2 regions of the Pseudoalteromonas sp. S1650 genome follow, and region 2 is predicted to be linked to the other one. Evidence: predicted binding sites of a transcription regulator. Region 2 holds the regulator's gene; the other holds the start of a gene.
What was found. The regulator FliA, encoded in region 2, starts transcription of late flagellar genes. The targets are predictions, from matches to a motif close to CTAAAGNTNNNNNNNNNNNNGCCGATA.
Positions count from the first base shown of each region.

Region 1: a site for FliA is predicted at 1,658-1,684, ahead of CWB80_RS00380 (DUF5610 domain-containing protein). Genes of this name have one in related genera too.

Region 1 is NZ_PNDF01000006.1:20,495-23,919, forward strand. Features, by position in the region: gene CWB80_RS00370 (2-thiouracil desulfurase family protein) at 1-450, shown strand, start outside; gene trmA (tRNA (uridine(54)-C5)-methyltransferase TrmA) at 453-1,550, opposite strand; gene CWB80_RS00380 (DUF5610 domain-containing protein) at 1,714-2,832, shown strand; gene murI (glutamate racemase) at 2,899-3,425, shown strand, end outside.
Region 2 is NZ_PNDF01000047.1:24,775-28,199, forward strand. Features, by position in the region: gene flhF (flagellar biosynthesis GTPase FlhF) at 1-1,026, shown strand, start outside; gene CWB80_RS14590 (MinD/ParA family ATP-binding protein) at 1,019-1,879, shown strand; gene CWB80_RS14595 (RNA polymerase sigma factor FliA) at 1,906-2,616, shown strand; gene cheY (chemotaxis response regulator CheY) at 2,657-3,040, shown strand; gene CWB80_RS14605 (protein phosphatase CheZ) at 3,058-3,425, shown strand, end outside.

The DNA.
Region 1 (3,425 bases), on a different contig from region 2:
CAAAAACTATTAGTTTCAAGCTGTTTGTTAGGAAACCCTGTTCGTTATGACGGGCAATCGCAAAACTTACTCCATCCTGGTTTAGAAACTCTTAAACAGCAAGAAAGGCTCGTTGCATTCTGCCCTGAAGTAGCTGGTGGCTTACCTACACCAAGGCCGCCTGCAGAAATCAAAGTGGGTAGAGTACTTACCAAAGATGCGCAAGATGTCACAGTGCAGTTTGCTTATGGCGCAGAACAAGCACTTAAACTTTGCAAAAAACAGGGCATTCGCTATGCGTTGTTAAAAGAATCAAGCCCGTCATGTGGTCGCAATACTATTTACGATGGTAGTCATTCAGGAAAGAAAATTTCAGGGATGGGGTTAACTGCAAGGCTGTTAACTGACAATGGTATAGCTGTATTCAGCGAGCAGCAGTTGCCAGCGCTATTTGCTGCGCTGGCAGAGTGATTTTATTTACGTTGTAAAAACACACCTGATTCAATGTGATGGGTGTAAGGGAATTGATCAAAAATTGCAAAACGTTTTACTTCATGGGTTTTGCATAAGTGATCAAGGTCACGTTCTAGGGTATCGGGATTACACGAGATATAAATAATGTTGTCGTAGTTCGCAACTAGGTCACAAGTTAGCGTGTCCATGCCAGCACGTGGTGGATCCACCAAGATTGTTTGGCAGTTATAGCTTTTCAGGTCTATGCCATCTAAACGAGAGAAGGTACGTTCGCCTTTCATTGCTTGAGTGAACTCTTCACTCGACATACGAATGATATCTAAGTTCTCAACCTTGTTTTGTGCAATATTGTATTGTGCTGAGTAAACCGATGATTTTGATATCTCAGTGGCTAATACCCGGTCGAATGAACCCGCAAGAGCAATCGAAAAGTTACCATTTCCACAATATAACTCCAGTAAGTCATTATTGAGGGGTTGGCAAAGCGCTTGTGCCCACTCTAGCATCTTGATGTTTACTTTCGCATTCGGTTGCGTAAAGCTATTTTCGACTTGCTGATAAATAAGCTCTTTACCGTTTACGTTTAAACGCTCGATAACGTAATCATTACCAATCACTTCTTTTTGCTTACGAGCACGGCCAATAAAATCAATCTTAAACTGTGTGCTCAGTTTTGCTTTAAGCTCTTTAATTGCTTGTAGCCACTGCTCATCTAGTTGTTTGTGATACAATAAGCTAACAAGGATCTCGCCACTTAAGCTTGAAAGGTAATCGATTTGAAACAGCTTACGGCGCAGAACTTCATTGTCTTTTAAGTTTTCGATCATCGCTTGCATCACTTCACCCACTAAAGGTGCTGCAGGGTCAAACTCATCTACGCGGATCTTTTCTTTAGTTTGTTGATCAAACATGATGTGAAACAGGTCTTCACCTTCATGCCAAACACGAAACTCTGCACGTTGGCGGTAATGAATAGGATCAGAGCCGAACACTTCTAATTTTTCGACCCCAAAACGTCGAAACTGTGAGGTGATGCGCTGCTCTTTCTCACTCAATTGTGCATCATATTGAGTTGTATCAATTTTTATAACCGCCATGGCTGATTACCTTTTATCTCTTAGCTGTATAACGGCGCTATTGTAGGGAGCGCTGAGGATTTGTCTAGTTTTGTTATTTATTTTAGTGTCGTTTTTTTATACAAAAACTTAAGTTCTGTGGTTTTTGGCCGATAATGAGTTAACCATAACATGGAGTCGGATCATGAAAATTGGCAACCTAGGCTATATGCCTAATACAAATGTGAATAAATACAATGGTAAACAGGCTCTGCAGCAGCCTACCATTCAAAATCGTCAAGATAGTTATCAACAACGCGGTCGTGAGCTCGCGGCAAAAGTTCTTGATGATAAACTTGCTGAGGCACTTGGTTTACCTAAAGCCGAAGAGAAAAAAGATAAACCGCTGTTCGACTTTGAAGAGATCGTGAAAAACGTACTCGACTTTGTTGGCGGTGCACTTCGTAAAGCAAAAGCCGATGGTGCTGATGATGAAAAACTCAAAGGCATGCTAGGTGATGCACGTAAAGGTGTGCAAATGGGCATCGACGATGCGTATGATGAGCTTAAAGAGTCAGGTATTCTTAACGATGACATCGAAGAGGGTATCGAAAAGTCTAAAGAAGGTATCTTTAAAGGTATTGATGAATTAGAAGAAGACTTGTTCAATCCTAAACCTAATGCGGTTTCAGTCAGCCAAGCTCAATACATCAGCTTAAGTAATAACGCGGAGTACACTTTCACCACCGCTGAAGGTGATGAAGTTAGTATTAGCTTTGCTGATGCATACGAAAGTAAGTCTGCAAGCAGTTATAGCAAAAATGGCGACAACGAAGCCTTTGTCAGTGAGTCTTCGCAATCACGTGATTTATCATTCTCGATGTCGGTCAATGGTGATTTAAATGAGCAAGAGCAGCAAGCTATCAATGAATTGATGGAAGACTTGCAGAGTGTTAGCGAAACATTCTTCTCTGGTTCATTAGAAGAAGCCTTTGAACAAGCTAAAGAGCTGAACTTAGGTAACGAGCAACTAGTCGGCTTTACCATGGATCTAAAACAAACCAAAACAGTAGCAGCGATTAAAGGGTATGAAGAATATAAACCTGCTCCTGAAAAAGAAGTTGCTGAGAAAATAGCGCCATTTAATGACGATTTGAAACAGGCGTTTAATAAAGCGGGCGATATTGGTTTGCAAAATGAACTGGCTGGCATCTTACAATGGTTAAACCAAGATAAAGAAGAAGTCAGTGAGCTGGTGGATTATACCAAAGCAATGTTCGAACAAATGAATAAGCTACGCTCGGCAACAGAAGAAGAGGCTTAGTCCTTTCTTTCTTTTTATAAAGCTGCATGGCAAACTGCTGACCTTTGATGATCCGAGGTAAGCAGTTTGTCAGTTCATATAATGGTGTTTGATTCTGGTATAGGTGGAACAACCGTACTTGAACAGATCCAAGCATTGATTCCAGGTGCTGATTATAGTTATTTTATGGACAATGCTTTATTGCCCTATGGCGCGCAAAGTCAGCAAACGATCATAGCCCGCCTTTTAGCGCTACTACAGTTTATCGAGACAGCAAACTTACACGTTGATATCCTAGTTATTGCGTGTAATACCGCCTCTACCTCTGCCTTAGATACTATTCGTCAGCACACAAGTATAGAAGTTGTCGGGGTAGTACCTGCAATAAAGCCTGCTTGCGCTATAAGTAACAGCAAACATATTGGTTTACTGGCAACACCATCAACCATCAAGAGTCGCTATACTGCAAATTTAATTAGTACTCATAGCCAAGACACACAAGTCAGCTTATATGGCTCAACTGAGCTGGTAGAAATTGCAGAAACACTATTTCATACGCAGAAAATCAATAAAGCAAAGCTTGAGAAAGTATTGAGTAATTTAGCGATAGCAGA
Region 2 (3,425 bases):
GCACATAGCTTAGGTTTTGATGACGATTTAGATTCAGGTTTTGATGATTTAGATTCTCCCGCTGAGCATAAAAACTCAGCACCTGCGAATCAATCAGAAATGACGACTATGCGGGAAGAAATGAATGCGATTCGTCAATTACTTGAACACCAAGTATCTGGCTTAATGCAACAGGATATGGCTCGCCGCGATCCGACTCGTGCATGTATGATTGACCGCTTAGCGGGTATGGGCATTGAACGTGATGTTGCTGAGCAAATGGCCTGTTTCATTCCTGACGATGTATCACGTCAACAAGCGTGGCAAGCATTACTGCAAATGGTTGAAAACCAAATGCATACAACGAATAACGAAATCCTACGTCAAGGTGGTGTATTCGCATTAGTGGGCCCAACGGGTGTTGGTAAAACAACGACTGTTGCGAAATTAGCTGCACTGGGTGCACAAAAATATGGTGCTGATAAAGTGGCGTTGATCACCACTGATACATATAGAATTGGTGCCTACGAACAATTGGCTACTTATGGTCGTATTATTGGCTGTGGTGTTAAGCAGGTAAAAGATGCGAATGAATTAGCTGAAGTGCTATACCATTTACGTAATAAGCGTCTAGTATTAATAGATACAGCGGGTATGAGCCAACGTGATTTACGTTTAACTGAGCAATTAAACACCCTAATGCGTAATCAGCGTGTTGATATTCGTAGTTATTTAGTATTAAGTGCAACAGCACAGATAAATGTGTTGCAAGAAACCGTAAGACACTTTAAAAAGGTTCATCTAAGTGGCTGTATCTTCACTAAATTGGATGAATCTTTAAGTTTAGGTGAGATTATTAGTATAGCGATTCAAAATCGCCTGCCAATAGGGTATCTTACTAACGGTCAGCGTGTTCCTGAAGATATTCGCGTAGCGAATGCTGAAAAACTAGTGAAAAAAGCTGAACAATTGTATTTAAAACGAGCAAAAGCACAACATTCACGACGTCAAGCAGTAGCGTCGAACACAGTAGGGATGTATGATTAACACAGTATTAGATCAAGCAAGCGGCCTGCGCAAAATGAATCAAAATAATAATAGTGGCGTTAAAGTTATCGCTGTGACTGGCGGTAAAGGTGGTGTGGGTAAAACCAACGTTTCACTCAATACCGCAATCGCATTAGGGCAGCAAGGAAATCGTGTATTAGTACTAGATGCCGATTTAGGTTTGGCAAACTGTGACGTGATGCTTGGCCTTCGTGTTGAACGTAACTTATCTCATGTTTTGTCAGGCGAGTGTGAGCTTGACGAAATTCTTGTTGAAGGTCCTGCAGGTATAAAAATTGTACCAGCGACCTCTGGTTCGCAAAGCATGGTGGAATTAACACCATCTGAGCATGCAGGCCTTATCCGCGCTTTTAGCGAGTTAAACACTGAGTTTGATATTTTAATTGTCGATACCGCTGCAGGTATTTCTGACATGGTATTAAGCTTTTCTCGTGCAGCCCAAGATGTTGTTGTGGTTGTATGCGATGAACCTACCTCAATTACCGATGCTTATGCGCTTATAAAAGTGCTTAGCCGTGAGCATGGCGTATATAAATTTAAAATTGTTGCCAATATGGTGCGCAGTTTGCGTGAAGGGCAAGAATTATTTGCTAAACTTTCAAAAGTAACGGATCGCTTTTTAGACGTTTCAATGGAGTTGGTAGCTACCATTCCTTATGACGAGAACATGCGTAAATCTACGCGACGTCAAAAGGTGATTGTTGAATTATTTCCAAACTCACCAGCTGCGGTGGCGTTTAAAACATTAGCAACAAAAGCAGTTAAGTGGCCGATCCCTAATCAACCTTCTGGCCATTTAGAATTTTTCATTGAAAAACTAGTAAACGGCTAACTATGACAACATCGGTGAATAAAGCGATGGGATATCAATCAGCACAAAACTTAAATGCGATTGTTGAAAAACATGCCTCTTTAGTTAAAAAAGTGGCGTGCCATCTAATTGCTCGTTTACCTGCCAGTGTCCAACTCGATGATTTAATTCAATCAGGCATGATAGGCCTAATTGAAGCATCAAAAAACTTTGATGCTAGCAAAGGGGCTAGTTTCGAAACTTTCGCTGGAATTCGTATTCGTGGTGCGATGTTAGACGAAATTCGTAGAGGTGACTGGGCACCACGCTCAGTTCACCGAAATGCTCGCCTTGTGGCTGAAACCATTTCCGAATTAGAAAGCACGCTAAATCGTGAACCTAAAGATACAGAAGTCGCTGAAAAACTTGATATAACGCTCGATGAGTACCATCATATTCTACATGATGTAAATTCTAGTAAAGTATTAGGTATAGAGGACTTAGGCGTTGATGAAGACGTCATTACACCTGTAGGTCAGGATTTAGGACTAGACAAACCGTTTAATAACGTTAAAAATGAGCGGTTTAACCAGTCTCTATTAACGGCTATCCAATCGTTACCAGAAAGAGATGCACTTGTTTTGTCTTTGTACTACAACGACGAAATGAACTTAAAAGAAATAGGACACATACTCGATGTTAGTGAATCGCGTGTGAGTCAGATACATGGTCAGGCGATGATTAAGCTCAAAGCAAAAATCAATGACTGGATTAATTAGTAGTAAGTAAATATAGGTTCAAACCTCACCGGAGGATGTTTTGGATAAAAACATGAAAATTCTTGTTGTTGATGATTTTTCTACAATGAGACGTATCATTAAAAATCTATTAAGGGATTTAGGTTTTACCAATGTGCAGGAAGCTGACGATGGGTCAACAGCATTGCCAATGCTACAAAATCAAGAATTTGATTTTGTTGTAACAGATTGGAACATGCCAGGTATGCAAGGCATTGATTTGTTAAGAGCAATTCGTGCTGATGATAGCCTTAAGCATATTCCTGTATTAATGGTGACAGCTGAAGCGAAAAAAGAACAAATTGTTGCTGCTGCTCAAGCGGGTGTTAATGGCTATATCGTTAAACCATTCACTGCTGCGACACTTAAAACCAAATTGGAAAAAGTGTTTGAACGTTTAGGTTAATCTAAGGGGAGAGGCTTATGTCAGCACTAGCTGCGCCTCAAATAAGTTTAGAGCAAGCTCGTCAACTTGTTGAGTTTCTTGAAAATGGTGAACAAGAAAAAGCTGATCAGCTGATACTTGAAACAGCATCAAAAGAACAATCAGAGCTGTTTGCTGAAATCGGTAAACTGACGCGACAATTACATGAAGCGCTAAAAAACTTTGATCTAGATACTCGTCTTTCAGATTTAACTACCGATGCGATCCCAGACGCTAAGCAGCGCTTAAATTATGTTATGGAAATGACAGAAAGCGCCGCTAACAAAACCATGGATGCAGTTGAAGCTAGTTTACCTATAGCGCAACAACTTGCAGATGAAATAGCGACGATTAAACCAACGTGGGA